Regions from separate parts of the Alteromonas sp. ABM1_013 genome, predicted to be linked through region 1. Evidence: predicted binding sites of a transcription regulator. Region 1 holds the regulator's gene; each other region holds the start of a gene.
The links. The regulator FliA, encoded in region 1, starts transcription of late flagellar genes. The targets are predictions, from matches to a motif close to CTAAAGNTNNNNNNNNNNNNGCCGATA.
Positions count from the first base shown of each region.

Region 1 (7,136 bases):
TCGCTTCTTAAAGTATTCTGTTGTTGGGCTGCATGTTCTTTCATACCAAGAAGTGCCTGACGACAAACAAATAAAAATAGTCAGTTCGGTCGGTCAATAATCTGACACTGGGTGATTGGAGAGGTTGCAATGAAAATTAGACGTTTCTTCGGCAAAGATATGCGTGAGGCGCTAAGCCAAGTTAAAGCTGAGTTGGGCAGTGATGCAGTGATCATGTCAAATCGCAAAGTTGCTGACGGTATCGAGCTTGTAGCAGCCTACGACAAAGAGCCTGAAGCCAAGCTTTTCACGCCTAAGGCGACACCACAGACCGCTGCCAAAACGCCTGGCCAAAAGGCTGTGCCTAGCTTAAGTGAAATTATTGGCGACGATGGCCCTGATAGCTTAAAAGCCTTGCTGGAAAAGCAGCATGGTGGAAACACAGTGGCAGGTAGTTCTGCACAACCAGCACAGCCAATGTCAGCGAACGCTAAGCACGCCAACGAAATTGCATCTCACTTAGATTTTTCAGAAGCGTTTATCGACGACCTTGAAACACAGTCACCAGCACAAGATGCTATCGAGCAACAGACTTTTCCTGAGCATCAAGCGTCAAGTATGGGTGAAACTCCTGTATCCCAGTCTGCTGAACTAGCTCAAATCAAAGAAGAGTTAGCTTCACTTCGCGACGTATTGCAGTATCAAGTTGCAGACCTAATGGAAGCGAAGAACAAGCGTCAAAAACCTGTTCATCAATACTTGGTCACGCGATTAACCGATATGGGTTTGAGTAGTGCACTAGCAACTCAGCTGATTAGCTATACACCGGCTCATTACAACGAACGTGACGCGTGGGTATATCTTCTTAACCTATTGGCTAATCGCATAAATGTTACCGGAAACGATATACTAAGCTCACAAGGTGCCGTTGCATTAGTCGGGCCTACTGGTACAGGTAAAACAACCACGGTTGCAAAGTTGGCCGCCCGCTACGCGCAAAAATACGGTGCAGAATCGGTAGCTATGATAACTATTGATACGTATAGAATTGCAGCCTATGAGCAACTAGCGACATACGGAAAAATTATTGGCTGTACTGTGCGAAAAGCGCAAACTAGTGAAGAACTCGCAGATTTATTGTTCCAACTTCGTCATAAGCGACTAGTATTGATTGATACAGCAGGTTTTAGTCAGCGTGATAGTCGATTAATTAAGCAAATTAAGCAGTTCGACAATGGCCAAATGCCAAAAGTTAAAAAATATTTGGTAGCGCAAGCCAATACGCAATATCCGGCTTTGCAGAGAATCATTCAAGCGTATGACGATATTGAACTAAGTGGCTGTATTTTCACAAAGTTAGATGAGTGCTACTCTTTAGGAGAGGTACTTAGTGCAGCGGTTGAATACCAACTACCGGTTAGTTATGTCACCGATGGTCAAAAAGTGCCTGAAGACATTAAGATTGCAGAAGCGAAATCTTTAGTTTCCGCTGCTGCAAAGCTTTATAAAAAGTACGGTTTGAATCATACTAGTGGTAACAACGCAATTAAAACAGCATAAGCAGTATGATTGACGATCAAGCGAGTAGCTTAAGAAAAATGAAGCAATCACGGTTAATCAAAGTAATCGCCGTCACCGGTGGTAAAGGTGGCGTCGGTAAAACAAACATTACGCTTAACACTGCTATCGCCATGGCGAAGCAGGGCAAGCGTGTAATGGTTCTTGACGCGGACCTTGGTCTTGCAAACGTAGATGTGATGCTAGGCCTGCGAGTTGAGAAAAACCTATCTCACGTACTCTCTGGCGAGTGCACGTTGGACGAGGTTTTAGTAACCGGCCCCCACGGTATTAAGATTGCGCCCGCCACATCTGGTACGCAGTCAATGGCGGAACTCTCACCCACACAGCACGCTGGCTTGATAAGAGCGTTTAGCGAGCTGCGTTCTCAAATAGACGTATTAATAGTCGACACCGCTGCTGGCATTTCAGATATGGTATTAAGCTTTTCTAAAGCCTCCCAAGATATCATGGTGGTGGTTTGCGATGAGCCAACATCACTAACTGATGCGTATGCGCTGATAAAAATCCTTAACCGTGAGCACGGTGTTTTTCGCTTTAAAGTTGTGGCCAATATGGTTCGCGATGTGCGAGAAGGTCAGGAATTATTTAGCAAATTAAGCAAAGTGACAGGGCGTTTTCTTGATGTTGCACTAGAATTAGTGGCGACGGTGCCATTTGACGAAAATATTCGCAAAGCTGTGCGTAAGCAAACAGCTATTGTTGATGCTTTTCCAGGCTCTCCTGCAGCCGTAGCGATAACCAAGCTAGCAAACAGGGCGCTTACTTGGCCTATTCCAGCGCAGCCTGGAGGTCACTTAGAATTTTTCATTGAACAATTAGTTGCAGAAAAAGCCGTAGGAAGTCAACGTTGAACAGCAAGGCAGCCGCTTATCAACAGCAAACAGATAAATCGCAGTTAGTCGAAAGACATGCGCCTCTGGTTAAGCGTATTGCGCACCATTTGATGGCGCGCCTGCCTGCGAGTGTACTTGTTGATGACCTTATCCAATCAGGCATGATTGGTTTGTTAGAGGCCGCTCGAAACTTTGATGGGTCAAAAGGCGCAAGCTTTGAAACCTTCGCAGGTATCCGCATTCGCGGTGCCATGCTGGACGAAATACGCAAAGGTGATTGGACGCCACGTTCTGTTCACCGAAATGGTCGCGCAATAACAGAAGCGATATCTCAGGTAGAAAGTGAAACTGGGCGCGACGCACGAGATTCTGATATTGCTGACAAGCTTAATGTGAGCTTGCAGGATTATCACCAGATGCTCAATGAAGTAAATGCCGGGAAGTTGGTCGGCATTGAAGATTTAGGTGTGTCGGAAGATGTGATCACTACCGAGCAAAGTCGAGGCAGTGATGCACCGTTAGAAGATTTAATGCAGGGCGCATTTCAAAAAGCGCTGGCCCATGCAATAACGACATTACCCGAGCGAGAAGCGATTGTTCTTTCACTTTACTATGATGAAGAACTAAACTTAAGAGAAATAGGCGAGGTTCTCGACGTAAGTGAGTCGAGAGTCAGTCAAATTCATAGTCAAGCCATGTTAAAACTCAAATCACGAATGAAATCGTGGCAAGCTGACGAAGAATAGAAATTAAAAACAATTAACCCCTCAGTGGAGGCTATTTTGGACAAAAGCATGAAAATTCTCGTGGTCGATGACTTTTCAACCATGAGACGTATCATCAAAAACCTACTCAAAGACTTGGGTTTTGCCAACATTCAGGAAGCGGATGACGGAAGCACTGCATTACCTATGTTACAACAAGGCGATTTCGACTTTGTTGTTACTGATTGGAACATGCCTGGTATGCAGGGTATAGATTTGCTCCGCGCGATTAGAGCCGATGACAAACTTAAGCATTTGCCAGTACTTATGGTGACCGCCGAAGCGAAGAAGGAACAGATCGTTGCCGCCGCCCAAGCGGGTGTGAATGGTTACGTCGTTAAACCTTTCACCGCGGCAACGCTTAAAGAAAAATTAGATAAAATATTCGAACGTTTAGGTTGATCCAGACGCTCACCAGATAAATGAGGTTTACTGGATGTCAACGAATGTAAACGTTCCAATATCGTTAGAAGAAGCAAAGCAGCTTGTCACTTTTCTCGAAGAAGGTGACAAGGCTTCAGCTAACGCACTACTTGAAGCCGTCTCAATGAAAGAAAACGTTGAGCTATTCGCTGAAGTAGGCAAGTTAACGCGTCAACTCCACGACGCATTAAACAACTTTCAAATAGACGACCGCATCAAAAATCTAGCTACAGACGATATCCCTGATGCCCAGTCCCGCCTTACCTACGTAATTGAAGAAACCGAAAAAGCTGCTAATACTACTATGGATGCCGTTGAGGCGAGTATGCCCATCGCTGAACTGCTATCGGAGCGGATCGAAAAGGTTATGCCAGAGTGGAAAAAGCTGATGAACCGCCAAATCGAGTTGGGTGAGTTTAAGGTTTTATGTGCAGACTTAGACGAATTGTTGGAAGACGGTTCGAATCAGTCGGCTAAACTTACACAGTTACTTACAGAAGTTTTGATGGCACAAGGTTATCAAGACTTGACTGGACAGGTTATTCGTCGCGTTATCGACTTGGTTAAAGAAGTCGAAGATAGCCTTGTAAACATGCTTACTATGTTTGGCGAACGGGACGGTGCAGAACAAACTAAACCTTCCAGCGTTAAGGCCGATAAGGTTGATGGTGTAGAGGCAGAAGGCCCAATTATTGATGCTGACAAACGAGATGACGTCGTTTCAGGTCAAGATGATGTAGATGATCTTCTGTCTAGCTTAGGTTTTTAGGGGAGCGGGTGCATGTCGTTTGATGTTGACGAGGAAATATTACAGGACTTTCTAGTTGAGGCTGGAGAGATACTTGAACAATTACAAGAACAGCTCGTTGATCTTGAGAACAATCCTGAAGACGCGGACTTGCTTAACGCAATTTTTCGCGGCTATCACACAGTAAAAGGGGGAGCGGGCTTCCTTTCTCTTACTGAGTTAGTTGAAATTTGTCACGGTGCTGAAAACGTCTTTGACGTTATGCGCAATGGCCAACGAACGCTAACGCCTGAGTTAATGGATATCATTTTGCAAGCCACTGATGTGGTAGTTGAAATGTTTGAACGAGTAAAAGCACAAGAGCCGCTAGAGCCGGCAGATGCACACCTCGTCGACCTGTTACACAAACTCAGTCGCCCAGAATCTCCAGATGAAAACATCTTCGACAATGCAAGTGCGCCTGCGGCGGAGCCAGAAGTTGTCGCGGCTGAGCCCGCGGTCGTTGCAGAAGAGCCCGAGCTAGCTATAGATGAACCAGTGCCAGCAGCGTCAGGTACCAGTGAAAATAGCGGGGGTATAGAAGAAATTACCGAAGATGAGTTTGAAGCTCTTCTTGATGAGCTTCATGGAGGTGGTGCTACAGGACAAGCTGCATCAACCAATACAGAACCCGCCAAACCGGAGCCTGCGCAAACGTCAGCACCAGCGGCGAGCACTGACAGTGATGACATTACTGATGAAGAGTTCGAAGCACTGTTAGATGATCTGCACGGAAAAGGTCAGTTTGGTGGGGACGAAAAAAGTGCTCCAGAACCAGTATCAGCAACTGCTCCGGCAAGTAGTGCCGGAGATGAAGAAATTACCGACGATGAATTTGAAGCACTGCTTGATCAGCTTCACGGCTCTGGTCAAGGTCCAACTAAACAAGGCTCTGCTCCAGCGGCCCCTGAACCTCCGGTAGACAAAGCGGCTACCGAAGCTGTTCAAAAAGCAAAGCAAGCCGCGTCGAGTGCCCCGGCTGCGCCTAAGGCGAAGCCAGAACCTAGTGCAGCGAGCCCAGCTAAAACGAGCAAAGCAGCTGCGCCAAAAGCGCCTGCCAAGAAAGATGATAAAAAAGGGGCTCCTGCTCCACCACCTGCTGAGACAACAGTACGTGTAGACACTAAGCGTTTAGACCAAATTATGAATATGGTCGGCGAACTCGTACTCGTTAGAAACCGACTGATAAGTTTGGGGATCAACAGCAACGATGAGAGCATGTCAAAGGCCATTGCTAATCTAGATGTAGTGACTGGAGACTTGCAAGGTGCGGTAATGAAAACCCGCATGCAGCCTATCAAGAAAGTGTTTGGCCGTTTTCCTCGCGTTGTACGTGACCTGGCTAGAAGCTTAAAGAAAGAAATTACCTTAGATCTTGTAGGTGAAGAGACAGACTTAGATAAAAACTTGGTTGAAGCATTGGCCGACCCGCTCGTGCATTTGGTGCGAAACTCTGTCGACCACGGGATAGAAATGCCTGATGATCGTGCAGCGGCAGGTAAGCCTCGCATGGGTACGGTTCAGCTATCAGCATCTCAAGAGGGCGACCATATTCTTCTTACTATCGAAGACGACGGTAAAGGTATGGACGCCGAAAAGCTAAAAGAGATCGCAATTAGCCGCGGCGTATTGGACGTAGACGCAGCAGCACGCATGTCTGATGTTGAAGCGTTTAATCTTATTTTTGCACCTGGCTTCTCTACTAAAACCGAAATCAGCGATATTTCAGGTCGTGGTGTGGGCATGGACGTGGTTAAAACTAAGATTAACCAGCTCAACGGTACCATCAATATCGACTCGCAGTTAGGAAAAGGTACACGATTAGATATCAAGGTACCGCTAACGCTCGCGATTCTACCTACGTTAATGATTGTTGTAGGAAAACAGACCTTTGCGTTACCATTAGGTGCGGTGAACGAAATAATAAACATGGACATCAAGAAGACCAATACGGTAGATGGCCAGCTAACAATGATAGTTCGTTCAAAAGCAATTCCGTTGTTCTTCCTTGGTGAATGGTTAATCCGAGGCCCCAAAAATATAAATAAAGAAAAGGGGCATGTTGTTGTGGTGCAAATTGGTACTCAACAAGTAGGGTTTGTCGTAGACGCGCTGATAGGCCAGGAAGAAGTGGTTATTAAACCACTCGATGCATTGTTGCAAGGTACGCCTGGTATGGCTGGCGCAACAATTACTTCAGACGGTGGTATTGCATTAATTTTAGATGTTCCTAGCCTGCTCAAACGGTACGCGCGTAAACCTATAAAGTAAGGCGATGAATTAACAGGAATGATAATCCATGGTCTTTAAAGTCCTAGTCGTGGACGACTCGACTTTCTATCGCCGTCGAGTAAGAGAAATTCTCGAAGGAGATAGAGAGCTTGAGGTTGTAGGTGAAGCAAGAAACGGACGTGATGCATTAGACAAGGCGGAAGCTCTTAAGCCTGATGTAATAACAATGGACGTTGAAATGCCTGTTATGGATGGTATTTCCGCCGTTAAGGCAATTATGGATAAACGTCCTACACCAATTTTAATGTTTTCATCGTTAACGCATCATGGCGCTCAGGCAACGCTAGATGCGTTAGAAGCAGGCGCACTCGATTTCTTACCCAAGAAATTCGAAGATATAGCCCAAGATAGAAAAGATGCTTCGCGGTTACTTTGCACTAAAGTCAGGTTGATCGCGCGAAGAGGGTTAGGCGTTAAGCGCCCATCTCTTCGCACCGCCGAGACGAGAAAACTCCCTGACAATGCGCCCAAACAGGC
Region 1 covers NZ_JBSWXH010000001.1:777,108-784,243, forward strand. The annotation lists gene flhA (flagellar biosynthesis protein FlhA) at 1-100, shown strand, start outside; gene flhF (flagellar biosynthesis protein FlhF) at 130-1,539, shown strand; gene ACXAGK_RS03275 (MinD/ParA family protein) at 1,545-2,411, shown strand; gene ACXAGK_RS03280 (RNA polymerase sigma factor FliA) at 2,408-3,139, shown strand; gene cheY (chemotaxis response regulator CheY) at 3,176-3,559, shown strand; gene ACXAGK_RS03290 (protein phosphatase CheZ) at 3,594-4,349, shown strand; gene ACXAGK_RS03295 (chemotaxis protein CheA) at 4,362-6,638, shown strand; gene ACXAGK_RS03300 (protein-glutamate methylesterase/protein-glutamine glutaminase) at 6,667-7,136, shown strand, end outside.

Region 2 (7,136 bases), on a different contig from region 1:
GTGTATTTATGCCGAGCATTGCCTCAGCGGCAAATCGACCTTGATTATATGCTGCAGATGCCAAACTTGGGTAACCAATCACATCGCCAACAGCAAATACATTGTCTACGTCGGTTTGATAACTTTCATTAACCTTAAGTTGGCCTCTACCATCCGCTTTTAAACCAATATTCTCAAGTTTCAGAGTATCTGTGTTGCCCGTACGGCCATTAGCAAACAATAAGCAATCGGCTCGCATGCGCTTACCTGACTCTAGGTTCAAAATTACTGAATCATCGGTAGCTTCGACAGAAGAGTAGGTTTCATTATGACGAATAAGTACGCCGTTGTTCCATAAGTGGTAACTTAGCGCATCAGAGATCTCGTCATCTAAAAATGACAACAAACGGTCTCGCATATTAACCAGATCGACTTTTACTCCCAAGCCTCTAAAGATACTGGCATATTCCGACCCAATTACACCTGCACCATAAATTATGATGGACTTTGGATCGTGATCTAGAGATAAGATGGTGTCAGAGTTATAAATACGGGGGTGATTAAAATCGATATCTTTCGGGCAATAGGGGCGCGAACCTGTGGCTATTGCTATTTGTGCTGCTGTGACTGTGTCCTTCGAGCCGTCTTCTCGTGTTATTTCCAAGGTGTGTGCATCGACAAAGCTGGCTTCGCCATGAAACAGCGTAACACGGTTTCTATCATAAAAAGAAGAACGCAGGCGAGTTTGGCTTTTAACTACACCGCTAGCATGGCGCATGATGTCTGAAAACGTAAGGCTCTTACTTAAGTGGTTGTCGGCAAATAGGGGAGACGTATTGTATTCAATAAGACGACTGACTGAGTGACGAAGCGCTTTAGAGGGAATAGTGCCCCAATGAGTACAGCCACCGCCAACAGCTTCGTAGCGTTCTACCACTGCCACTTTTTTACCGGCCTTGGCAAGCTGCATTGCAACACCCTCTCCACCGGGGCCAGTGCCTATAACAATCGCATCGTAATGATACGACGGAGCTTTAGTTTTTTGCTTCGTTGCCATGTTATTTTCCCGTATTATTACTTCTATGATGTGGCGTCTGAAATCACAATAACCGCCACAATTCAGTTTATGATGTAGCTTGAACACCGAACTTAGTCTAAAGCTAAGCTGTTTATGCCAACCTTACAAACTCTAGTATAACTACCTTACTTGAAGTGTCATCCCAACTATAGATCAAAAAAAACCACATAAGCAGATACTTATGTGGTTTTTGGTTTAATCAGATCAGCTAAAAGAATAGGTAATGCTACGCCATTTGTAGTGACAGGCTTTGCAATTGAGTCCATTTTTCTTTCTGCACTGCAAAGGCGTGCTTCATCTCTTTATATTTGTAAGCAAGCTCTAACCCTTCAATGCTGCGTTTTAATGTACGCTTCTTAACGCGCATAACGCGCTTTTTCGTTGCGTAGTACTCACTCATCCGCTGCATTAGCAGGTCGTACTCTTCTTGAATAGTGTGCATCATTTCTTCCGCATTCGGTAGTAACGATACTTTTTCACTTGCCCTTTGAAGCTGCATGGCCGCCAGAGCTTTTTCGATGCGCTCTTCAGGTACTTTGCGAAGGTTCGACGTTAAACCTACATAAGACAGCCCTTTGATAAGCCATTTAGTAGGATCAAACTGGTACCAACGAATACCATTGCGGTAGTCGTACTCAAAAATATGGTGATAGTTGTGATAACCCTCACCAAAAGTAAAGAATGCTAAAACGCCATTATCACGTGCTGTATTCTTATCGGTATAAGGCTGACTACCCCAAAAGTGAGCAAGTGAGTTAATGAAGAAGGTAACGTGGTGAACTAGCACCAATCGCAAAACGCCGGCCACCAAGATCATGCCCATGACGTCGCCGTTCAGGTAACCCAACAGACCAGTAATACCAAAGTTAGCAGCGAGTACAATAGGCAAGTAGTATTTATGCTGCCAAATCACAACGCTATCTTTTTGTAGATCTTTACAGTTGCTGTAATCATCGTAACGCTTAGCTTGATACTCGCGTAACATCCAGCCGATGTGCGCAAACCAAAGCCCTTTCTTTGCAGAGTAGGGGTCTTTGTCGTTGTCATCTACATGGCGATGGTGAACGCGATGATCTGACGACCAGTGCAAAATACTATTTTGCAGTGCCATCGCCCCACCAATCGCTAATACGACACGAACTACAATGTTGGCATCGTAGGTTTTATGTGACCACAAGCGATGATACCCAGCAGTTATTGACATGCCGGTGAAATAGAATAGGAATATAGCGGTACCGATTTCTGCCCAATCGATACCCTGATATGCCACCCAAAGCGGCACACCTATAAATGCAATAGCGCCTGATATTATAAATACCAGCACATTCGTTAGGATAAGAGGAGGTTTTTTCATTTTATACAACTTGGCTTACAACTGTTCGCTAATTTATCGTTTTACGAGGCTTCAGGCAAGCAAAACCCAGATAAGTTCTGCTTACATGTGTAAAGTTTAATTATAGCCGAGGGTGGCAAAAACGTAGCTAAAACGTGAGAACTAACGCTTAACCCTTGTTTATAAAAGAGATGATTTTGTTTCCCTTTCCCCATCAGTGCGTGTTGCGATAAACTAGACGTGCTAGTCTTTGATGTATGAGGTTCGATTGCGTTAATGGTTATTCAGATGACGTTGAAAGTAGACTCTAAAGTTAAAAAATCATCAGACCATTAAAAGTTAATGAACACAGGGTGCGAACGTGAGCCGACAAGAACAGAAATTAAAAACCCGCCAAAATATCATCCATGCTGCATTTTCACTGCTAGACGAAAACCGAAGTTTATCGGCAATAAGTTTGCGTGAAGTTGCCCGAGAAGCTGGTATTGCCCCCACGTCGTTTTATCGACACTTTAAAGATATGGACGAGTTGGGTTTAACGCTGGTGGATGAAGCGGGTTTAGCGCTGCGTCAGCTTATGCGTCAGGCTAGAAGGCGCATAGCTTCAGGCGGCGGCGTCATCCATACCTCTGTTGAAACCTTCATGGAGTTCATCGCGGCCAACACAAACGTATTTCGGTTATTACTGCGAGAGCATACCGGAACGTCGTCTGCTTACCGACTTGCAGTATTCAGAGAAATTCAACATTTCATCGATGAACTTACTGACTACATTATCGAACAGCAAGGCGTGGAATACGCCTGCGCCCAGTTACAAGCCGATGCTATGGTAAGACTAGTATTCAGTGCCGGAGCGGAAGCATTAGAAGCGGATGATAAGCTTAGAAGTGAAATTGGTGAAAGAGTGAAAGCGCAACTTCGCTTTGTTCAAATAGGCGCTACCCAGAAAGCGTAGCGCTGAAGTATTATCAAATATTTTACGAAACAGATTCTAGCGTAAGCCTTCTTATTACACGAAATATAGCTTGTTAAGCTCTCAATATGATAACGCTGGGTTCAACCAGTTAATTTCAAGAGAAGAGAGTAAGATATGTATTATTCAGTTTTAGAAGTTACACCTACCAATGAAGCGTGGATCCCGCACTATGTAAAACTTGCCGCGGATATCGTGTCGAAACACGGTGGAAAATATCTAGCGAACAGTGCGAATCATCAAACTTTAGAAGGCGAGAGAGAAGAACCCGCTATTCGCGCTATTATCCAATGGCCTTCAAAACAAAGCGCACTCGATTTTATGTCTGACCCAGATTACCTTCCACTACTAAAACTAAGAACTGACGGCTCAGTAAGCCATCACGTTCTTGTAGAAGGCAAGGAGTAGTAGAAAATGACTTACACGCAAACTAGACTTTGCGTGTAAGTAGAACGCCTGCCTCAATATGATGAGTGAAAGGAAATTGGTCGAATAGCGCCGATTGAGAAACGTCGTGAGTTTCACTCAAAAGCTCAAGGTTCTGCGCCAAAGTTTCAGGATTACACGAGATATACACAATATTATCGTAATCCTGAATCATTCTTAGTGAATCTTCATCTAACCCAGCTCTTGGTGGGTCGACCAATACAGTGGTGAAATTGTAAGTGCTTAAATCAATGCCTTCTAAGCGACTAAACGTACGCTCGCCCTTCATAGCCTGTGTGAATTCTTCGGCGGCTAACCTTACAATTTTTACATTGCTCAGCTCGTTTTGCTCAATATTAAACTGAGCTGCTTGCACTGAAGGTTTAGCTATTTCGGTACCCACCACATTATCAAAGTGAAGTGCTAGCGGAAGTGAAAAGTTACCGGCACCACAATACATTTCTAGTAAGTCTCCAGAGAGTGGTTTAACACAATCTAAAGCCCATTCAATCATGCTACAGTTCACTTCGGCATTGGGCTGAGTGAAGCTATTTTCTATATGCTTGAATACGAATTCTCGTCCGTTTACTGGTAAACGCTCAATTACAAAATCGTTGTCGATAATAAGCTTTTGCTTTCTAGCGCGACCAATGATGTTTACTTTAGGAAAGTGAGATTCAAGTGTCGCTTTTAATTCTCTTGCTGCCACTTGCCATTCTTCATCTAATTGACGATGGTATAAAAGGCTTATAACAAGTTCACCAGACAACGCAGAAAGGTAATCGATTTGAAATAACTTTTTTCTTAGAGTTTCGTTTGGTCTTACTTCTTCAAGCAAAAGTGTCATCGCATCGTTTATTGCTTTACATGCAGGGGCAAAGCTATCGACACGATATTTTTCTTTCGTTTCCTGATTAAACATGATGTGAAATAAGTCATCGCCCTCGTGCCACACTCTAAACTCTGCGCGCATGCGGTAGTGTGTTGGCTGAGATGGGAATACAGAAAGTTCTGGTGCATTGAATGGAGAAAGCAACGCGGTGAGACGATTTACTTTTTCGTCTAACTGATCTTGATAGCGTTGTTGTTCAGTGGCGGTCATAAAATTCTCCATTCATTGTTGAGGTCGCGAATTGTAGTCCCTTAAAAAATAACTGCAACAAGCGCTCCCGACTTCTTTATTATTAATACGCATGATTGCCTAAATAGCTTTTAGAAAAAAATACTGTATTAAAATTAAACAATATTGATTCTTTGCCGATAATAAGAGTGAGGATAGTGAGGATCAAATTATGAACGTGGGTCAAATTAAAGCTTTTATGGGAGACCAAAAGGTTGATCAGAAAGCGGATCAAAAGGCAACGGTTCACCCAAATGAAGCGCTTAAAAAGCAGTTGCAGCAAGACGGATTGCAGCAAGCCGCTGAGTTCTCGAAGCAACAAGCGGCTTCAGTATCTGTTTCAAGTAGCCAAACGAGTATCGGCTTGCGCGTGGTAAGTAGCAATATTAATCAAGCGTTGGAAATAGATGGGCAAAGACCACAAGAAACGAAAGAGAAAAATCTTGAAGAAAAGTCGAACGGTTTATTCGATTTTGAAAAAGTAGCCCGAAACGTACTTAAGTTCGTGGGCAGCGTTATTCGCGGCGCAGCCGATGGAGGTGCCAGCGAAGAAAAGCTGACCGGGCTATTTAGCCAAGCAAGAGAAGGAGTAAGCCGCGGCTTCGCGATGGCTGAAAAAGATCTTGCTGGGTTTATGAATGAAGAGATTGAGCAAGGTATAACGAAAAGCCGGGATCTTATTGATACGGGTATTGATGATCTAGAAACCGATATTTTTGGACGCCAGCAGCCTAATGCTGTCCAGCTGTCTTCGTTGGAAGCTGTTGCAGCATCGGACGAAAAAAGCGGTAGTTTGATGATTCGAACTAAAGATGGTGATGAAGTGAGCTTTAGTTTTGAAAGCCTGCGTTCTTTCCAGGCTTCTCAGCAACTTAATTTTCAGGCTCAGGCATCTCAAGGCCAATCTGACGGTAGTGGTGAGCAAAGTGAAAGTGGCTTTTCGGCAAGCTATTCTCAACAAACGTCTTATCAATACTATGAACGAAGCGGTATTAGCTTTTCATTAAAAGGAGAACTTGACGAAGATGAGTTGGAATCGATAGCTGATTTAGTCGGACAAGTGCAGGATCTAGCTGATACCTTCTATAGTGGTGATATCGACAAGGCATTTGAAGAAGCACTGAGTTTAGGCTTTGATGATAAAGAGTTGGTTGGTTACGCACTACAGTTAAATAGGACTACGCAAACCGAAGTGCTAAAGACATACGAAAATATTCAGCACTATAATGAAGATAAAAGTGACAACGCGAAGTACGGTAATGTGGTTAGTCCAATCGCTCAATATCTAGAGAAGATGATGGATACCTTTGCTAACGCAGAAAGTAAGTTAGAAAGTAGTGAAGACTATAATACTTTAATAGCTGGTATTATTAACGAAATGGAAGATGTCCAGGTTCCTGATCTAATATCCGCCATAAACAGATTTCGATCTTTTAATCAAACTTTATTAGATGGCCTTCCTCAATCTGCTGAAACCAGCGAGAGCTAATGCTTATGACAATAAAAAGCCCGGAAGCGAGAGCTTACCGGGCTTTTTTACATAACTAAAAACTACGAATAAGAATTACACGTGTTCGACTTTGTCTTTTGCAGGTCGAACTTTCAACGTTCGTTCTTGGAAGATAGAGTCGTTAGTCTTATCAATAACACTACTAAGATCGTCTGTGACAACCTCGATAAAACCGTAACCTTTTCTTTTTCCAGTTTTACGATCCTTCATTAAACGAACCGACTGCACTTCAATAAAGCTACTGAAGTACTCCTTTACTGCGTTCTCGTTTGCTCTATAGGGTAAATTACCCACATATAAAGTTTCAACTGATCCGTTATTGGTGTGTGCTCTGGCATCTGAGGAAGATGGACTTTGAATAAGAGACGCTAGCCAAGGAGTAACGATACCGCTTATCAGCAGAGCTGCAGATACGGTAAGTGGAACATGGACGTTTAAACTAGCAGAAGAAAATAACAAATACCCTGCAATTGCAAAAATAGCGCTAATTACAGCGCATTGAATAAAGCCTACTTTCATATACCTACCTTTCTATTGTTTATTATGGTGTTGGAGGCTGTATATAGTTTACTCATTTGTAACAATTAGAACAATAAAATGTGAAAAAACTAGTCGAAAGATGCATTGAGCCAATGGAAATGATGCAGAAATGAACGGTTAACACCAAAAGTGCCTTAAAATGCAAAAAAATCCAATTTAAGTGTTGATCTTTCTCAA
Region 2 covers NZ_JBSWXH010000007.1:178,825-185,960, forward strand. The annotation lists gene sthA (Si-specific NAD(P)(+) transhydrogenase) at 1-1,036, opposite strand, end outside; gene ACXAGK_RS19420 (acyl-CoA desaturase) at 1,284-2,411, opposite strand; gene fabR (HTH-type transcriptional repressor FabR) at 2,752-3,345, shown strand; gene ACXAGK_RS19430 (DUF1330 domain-containing protein) at 3,481-3,771, shown strand; gene trmA (tRNA (uridine(54)-C5)-methyltransferase TrmA) at 3,794-4,891, opposite strand; gene ACXAGK_RS19440 (DUF5610 domain-containing protein) at 5,082-6,398, shown strand; gene ACXAGK_RS19445 (RNA recognition motif domain-containing protein) at 6,474-6,938, opposite strand.
Region 2: the regulator FliA is predicted to act here: its motif matches at 5,026-5,052, upstream of ACXAGK_RS19440 (DUF5610 domain-containing protein).

Region 3 (7,136 bases), on a different contig from region 1:
AAGTGAAGAGCAGCGCGGTAGCCTTGAAACTTCGTTGGCAAGTACGAATGTAAAAGCCACGTGTATTGGCCAATTAACCGGGCATAGCGGTTCACTTTCGTTGCTGAAAGATAATGAAAAGTATACGCCAGCTAATGCTTCTGGCTACGAGCACGCCTTTTAGGCAAACCACATCTTACAATAGTAAATAAAGGAAGAAGCATGCAGGCGGAATATCGCGCTAGAGTGAGTATGAAAAATCCAGTTCATTTTCTCGCACTCGGTTTTGGTAGCGGGCTTGTTCCTTTTATGCCAGGTACATTTGGCTCGCTTGCTGCACTACCGCTTCTTGTAGCGTGCAGCCAGATCTCAGTGGTTTCCTTCATCGCGCTTACGCTGATATTTTCAGTAGTAGGTATCTATCTATGTGGCAAGACCGCAGACGATATGCAGGTACACGATCACGGCTCTATTGTGTGGGATGAAATAGCGGGCATGTTTATCACCTTTCTATTTGTACCTATCTCAGCGTCATCTTTACTCGTGGGCTTTGTTCTGTTCAGACTTTTCGATATCTTAAAGCCTTGGCCAATAGGTATTATCGACAAGCGCTTACACGGCGGTACAGGCATTATGCTGGATGATATTCTTGCTAGTGCCATGGCATGCGGCTGTTTACATTTATTAATGGTGTTCTGGCCAGCAGCTCTGGCGTTGTTCTAGCTAAAAGTGAAGATTCAAGGCCGCTCTCATAGATTGGCGACTGAGAGAAGTTAGGCAATGATAAATTAGGAAATAAAGAGTTAGGCAATAAAAAGACAAACAATAGCGAAATGCATCACGAAAAAGCCCGCAGTTTGCGGGCTTTTTGATCTCTGCGCTCAAACGAAAAACATAGTAGTCGCTTTTACAAAGCTAGCTTTATAGCTAATTGGCTATAAAACTATTTGCTGCAGCAATAATTCCTTCAGCATCTAAGCCATGCTCTTTATACATTTCCTGTTGTGTACCTTGCAGGATAAAGCTATCAGGCAGACCTAACATTTTGACTGCCTTAAGAACACCATTTTGCTGCAAGTGTTCAAGCACCGCACTGCCAGCTCCACCCATAATACAGCCGTCTTCTAACGTGATAAGGGCGCTGTGTTCACTGGCTGCCTTTAAGACTGCCTCGCCGTCTAACGGCTTAATGAAACGCATGTCGATGACGGTGGCATCAATAGCTTCTGCAGCTTCAAGCGCGTAGGGCAGTAAGCAGCCGAAATTCAAAATAGCAACGCTTTCAGATTTATCTTTAGAGGTTTCTCGACAAGTACGTGATTTACCTATTTTAAGTTCAGTCATGGCTTCGTCAGGCGTGGCGCCCATGCCCGCGCCACGAGGGTAGCGGACTGCTGCTGGCTTTTGTAGCTTGTGACCAGTATAGAGCATTTGACGACATTCATTTTCGTCTGAAGGTGCCATGACGACCATATTTGGAATGCAGCGAAGGAAAGCAATATCAAACGCGCCTTGGTGAGTAGGGCCATCAGCGCCCACAATGCCCGCTCTGTCTATAGCAAATAATACCGGCAAGTCTTGAATTGCCACATCGTGGATAAGCTGATCGTAAGCGCGCTGAAGGAACGATGAATAAATCGCAACAACCGCGTTCATACCGTCTTTGGCAAGACCGGCGCCAAAGGTCACAGCATGTTGCTCGGCAATGGCAACATCGAAGTATTGTTCGGGAAAACGCTGAGAAAACTCAACCATGCCAGAACCTTCACGCATTGCAGGTGTTACAGCCATTAGTTTTGGGTCTTGGGCGGCCATATCACATAGCCATTTTCCAAAAATAGCAGAGTAGGTTGGGGCAGAGGGCTTCGATTTTGGCAGAGCATTATCTGCCGGATTAAATTTTGGCACCGCGTGAAATTTAATAGGGTCTTCTTCAGCAACGGCGTAGCCCTTACCTTTCTTTGTCACAACATGTAAAAGCTGAGGACCTTCAAAGTTACGCATATTGCGAAGGGTATCGACTACAGCGTTCACATCGTGACCATCGATAGGACCAATATAATTAAAGCCCAACTCTTCAAAGATAGTACCGGGCACAACCATACCTTTAAGGTGCTCTTCTGCGCGGCTAGCGAATTCCTTAATAGGTGGTACATTGCTTAACAGCTTTTTGCCGCCATCCCGTATTGAGTTGAAAAAGTTACCCGTTAGCAAACGGGCTAGGTGGCTGTTTAACGCCCCTACGTTTTCAGATATAGACATTTCGTTGTCATTAAGTACAACCACCATGTCTTTTTTGATATCACCTGCATGGTTAAGGGCTTCAAACGCCATACCTGCGGTCATTGCGCCGTCGCCAATAACGGCCACCACTTTGCGGTCTTCACCTTCTTTTTCTGCCGCTACGGCCATACCCAGCGCAGCGCTAATCGATGTGGAAGAATGACCCACAGCAAAGGTGTCATAGTCGCTCTCAGGCGGCCAAGGAAATGGGTGTAGGCCATTCTTTTGACGAATGGTACTCATGCGCTCTGCTCGGCCCGTCAGGATTTTATGAGGGTAGGCTTGGTGCCCTACGTCCCACAACAAACGGTCAAAAGGTGTGTTGTATACATAATGTAACGCGACAGTAAGCTCTACCGTGCCTAAACCGGAAGCGAAGTGACCACTGGTTTGGCTTACGCTATTAAGTAAGTACTCACGCAACTCATCGGCGAGCTCGCGTAATTTATCCTGGGGCAGCTGCCTCAATTTTTCAGGTGTTTGCGCAAGCGCAAGCGTTGGGTAATGTTGGAGATCTAAACTCATGTACTTATTATCTTTTTCAACATGGCGCGTGGCTAATGGTCACGTTTCACCAAAAGCTCGCTAAACGCAATTAAACTGTCGATATTGTAGGGTAAACGCGTCAATGCTTGAAGTGCATTATCGTGAAGCATTTCTAATTCTTGTTTAGCGCCAGCCATTCCGAGCTTGGCGGGAAACGTGTTTTTACCCAATGCTTCGTCTGACCCTGCCGGTTTACCTAATTTCTCGCTGCTGCCTTCAACGTCTAAAATGTCGTCTTGAACTTGAAAAGCTAGCCCGATATCGGCGGCATAAGCCATTAAGTCAGTTTTAGTTTGTGGCAATAAGCCTTCACTGACAATAGCGACCATTTCAACACAGGCCTTCAGCAAAGCCCCAGTTTTTAGTTTGTGAAGCTGTTTCAGTTCTTCTATCGAGATGGCTTTACCTGTACTGGCAAGGTCAATAGCCTGGCCACCACACATGCCTACGTAGCCAGCACTTTTTGCGAGTACAGACAATAACTGACCACGCTTCGTTTCGGCGTACGCACTTAGTGGCGCATCGGCTAAAACCGTGAATGCGAGGGCTTGCAGCGCGTCGCCAGCTAAAATAGCCGTAGCTTCATCAAAGGCAATATGACACGTTGGCATTCCGCGACGTAAATCATCATCGTCCATGGCTGGTAAATCATCATGAACTAACGAGTAGGCGTGCACGCACTCAATAGCCATGCTTATAGCCATCTGATCTTTTTTGGGCACGTCTAACGTGTTTCCTACAACCTGCACTAGTAGTGGGCGCATGCGCTTGCCACCTGCAAGCAATGCGTGACGCATTGCATCTTTAAGGCGCGGTGCGTAATCGGGTAAATCATCAATTAAGGTAAGAAGGGATGCATCAGTTTGCTGTTTCACTTGCTGATGCAAAGCAGAAAAATTCATAGGTCGCCTGTAAGTTAAAAATGAACGTTTTACGGCTGTTCACTTTCAGGAAGAGTCTGAAGCGTTTCTTCGCCTTGTTCACTAAGCAATATTTTTACTTTTTGCTCGGCGTTTTCAAGTGATTGCTGGCCTTGACGAGATAACGCTATGCCTCGTTCAAATTTTTCCAGTGCTTTATTAAGAGGCAGATCACCGTTTTCCATTTCGTTAACGATAGCTTCTAGTTCTGATAAAGTTTCTTCAAAAGACGCTGATGCTTTTTCTGTCGTCATAAAAACACTCAATACATTGGCCAAAATACGTGTACCGCGCACATTAACTGAGGGCCGCACAAGGGTCAAATGGTTTGTCCGTATATCGCCTATATCACAGTAATATAGCTTTTTTTTCATGCAGCTGACCACGTTGAATAGGAAGATATTGTGCTATATTCGAAATAAGTGGCTACATTACTTTAAATAGAAGGGTGCATGCGTGTTCTGATAGGTAGGCGAACGCTGTAAGCAAGGACGATGTATAGCAAACCTTTGAACAGGTTTTTTTAAAGTCACACTTAATAAAAAACAAATAAATATGATATTTTTCAATAATGTCGTTTTAGTATTTTTATCCTTTGCCGATAGAATATTTGTACATTAACAGCACTGACTGCGCATAAATGGGGAAGAGTGAGTGGATTTAGCAACCGTCATAGGTATGTTGGGCGCCATTGGTTTCATAGTTATGGCTATGATTCTAGGCGGCAGCTTAGGCATGTTCATCGACGTCCAATCAATATTGATCGTGTTTGGTGGGACTTTATTTGTTGTCTTGTCACAATTTACTTTAGGTCAGTTCTTCGGTGCAGGTAAGATTGCTGGTAAAGCATTCATGTTCAAGATTGAATCACCAGAGGAGCTTATTGAGAAAATCGTAGAGATGGCGGATGCGGCGCGAAAAGGTGGCTTCTTGGCTTTAGAGGAAGCGGAAATCTCTAACGAGTTTATGCAAAAAGGTGTCGACATGTTGGTGGATGGCCACGATATCGAAGTGGTCAGAGAAACTCTTGCCAAAGATATTTCTATGACGTCTGAACGACACGATTTTGGCGCCTCGTTTTTTAAAGGCATGGGCGATATTGCGCCCGCCATGGGTATGATCGGTACCTTGATTGGTTTGGTTGCCATGCTATCAAACATGGATGACCCAAAAGCTATTGGCCCTGCAATGGCGGTAGCACTACTTACCACCCTTTATGGCGCTTTTTTCGCCAACGTTATCTGTTTGCCAATAGCATTCAAACTTTCTGTGCGAGCAGGGGAAGAAAAGCTCAATCAAAGCCTTGTTCTTGACGGTATTGTCGGTATCGCTGACGGTCAAAACCCTCGAGTTATTGAAGGCGTACTGAAAAACTACCTTGCTGCAAGTAAGCGTGGAAGCGCAGAGGAAGAGTAATGGCCGAAGAAGAATGCCCAAAATGCCCCCCCGAGGGGCTTCCAGCTTGGATGGGAACCTTCGCAGACTTAATGTCACTGCTTATGTGCTTCTTTGTACTTTTGCTTTCATTCTCCGAAATGGACGTACTCAAATTTAAGCAAATAGCGGGCTCAATGAAGTTTGCATTCGGTGTGCAAAACAAAATTGAAGTAAAAGACATTCCTAAAGGGACCAGTGTTATAGCTATGGAGTTTCGACCTGGTAAGCCTGATCCCACGCCAATTGAATCTATTCAGCAGCAAACCAACGAAATGACTCAGCAAATGCTAGAATTTCAAGCGGGAAATGAGGATTCAGCCGGCGGCAGGCAAAAGCAGCGTGGCGAACAACGGGGCGGTCAGTCTCAACAGACGGCTACTGAGTCATCTTCATCCGCTGAGCAAAGCACTGACCAATCTCAAATGGCTGAATTGATGAAAAAAGTGGCCCAACAATTAGAAAAGCAAATTTTAGATGGGTCGGTTGAGATGGAGTCGCTGGGGCAGCAGCTTACTATTCGTATTCGCGAGAATGGTTCGTTCTCAGCAGGGTCTGCTTTCTTGCAGCCACAATTTCAGCCCGTATTAAGAAAAATTGGTGTGCTTTTAGCGGATGTACCTGGAGAGATTGAGATTTCGGGTCATAGCGATGGTCAACATATTGCAAACGAATTATATCGCTCAAACTGGGATTTATCATCACAACGGGCAGTAGCGGTGGCCGAAGCTATGCGGACAGCGCCTGGGTTTGATGAAAGCCGTATGTCTGTGGTTGGCAAAGCTGATACTAATCCTATCGTTGAAAATGCCACGACCGCGAGTGATAGAGCTAAGAATCGCCGAGTGGAAATTAATATTAACCAAGGTAAACCAATGATATCCAAACCCATATCAGTGGTAGACGATTAAGCGGTACTCTTTTGAATTACAATATCCACTAAAAAGCGGTGCCATATGGCACCGCTTTTTGGTTTAAAATTGCTTGCTGGGTACTCATACCAATCCTCATAGATAATTACCTACCCAGCAACGACAATCAAACTCTGGCTAGTTCTTCTCTGTACTGAGGTTTAGATATAACAAGTTGTACAGTGCTAATGGTTCTTTCTAGAAAGCCACCTTCGCAATATTTGAGGTAATAGGTCCACATACGTATAAAGCGCTCGTCGTAACCATCACTCAATAATTCATCTTTAGCCGAGATAAATGCTTCATACCAATGGTTTAGCGTTTTTGCATAGTCCACACCAATGTCATGTAAGTCACGGATCATCATGTTCGTGTACTTTTTAAGATGGGCATTTAGCTGGTATTGCGATGGTAAAAAACCACCCGGAAAAATGTATTTCTGTATGAAGTCTACGCTGTTTGAATAGCTATCATAACGTCTATCGTCAATGGTTATCGACTGAAGCAACATAAGACCGTCGTCTTTTAAAAGAGAAGCACATTTTTCAAAGAAGTTACCTAAATACTGTTTGCCAACCGCTTCAATCATTTCAATGGATACTAGTTTGTCGTATTTACCTTCAAGCAAGCGATAATCTTTTTTAAGTAAGGTAATTTTACTTTCCAATCCTTCCCGTTCAATCCAATCTTTCGCCCATGCGTGCTGCTCTTCTGAAATAGTCGTGGTGGTGACACTGCAGCCGTAGTGTTTCGCAGCATAAACTGCAAGGCCGCCCCAGCCAGTGCCTATTTCTAAAAGGTGATCTGCTTCAGAAAGTTGTAATTTGTCACAAATAGCTTTTAGTTTGTAGTTCTGCGCGTCGTTTAGCGTTGCATTCGGGTCAGGGTATATAGCTGATGAATACATCATTGTTGGGTCAAGAAAGCGTGTATAAAGCTTATTACCCAAATCATAATGCGCTTCAATGTTCTTTTTAGCTTGGTCTTTTGTGTTTCGACGCGCAAAATGCTGAATTTTATTAATGGGCATGGTTAGCCACTTAAACTTATTTTCCCACTCATC
Region 3 covers NZ_JBSWXH010000002.1:842,399-849,534, forward strand. The annotation lists gene thiL (thiamine-phosphate kinase) at 1-163, shown strand, start outside; gene ACXAGK_RS08285 (phosphatidylglycerophosphatase A family protein) at 202-702, shown strand; gene dxs (1-deoxy-D-xylulose-5-phosphate synthase) at 907-2,787, opposite strand; gene ACXAGK_RS08295 (farnesyl diphosphate synthase) at 2,820-3,710, opposite strand; gene xseB (exodeoxyribonuclease VII small subunit) at 3,740-3,982, opposite strand; gene pomA (flagellar motor protein PomA) at 4,383-5,144, shown strand; gene ACXAGK_RS08310 (flagellar motor protein MotB) at 5,144-6,073, shown strand; gene ACXAGK_RS08315 (class I SAM-dependent methyltransferase) at 6,201-7,136, opposite strand, start outside.
Region 3: the regulator FliA is predicted to act here: its motif matches at 4,306-4,332, upstream of pomA (flagellar motor protein PomA).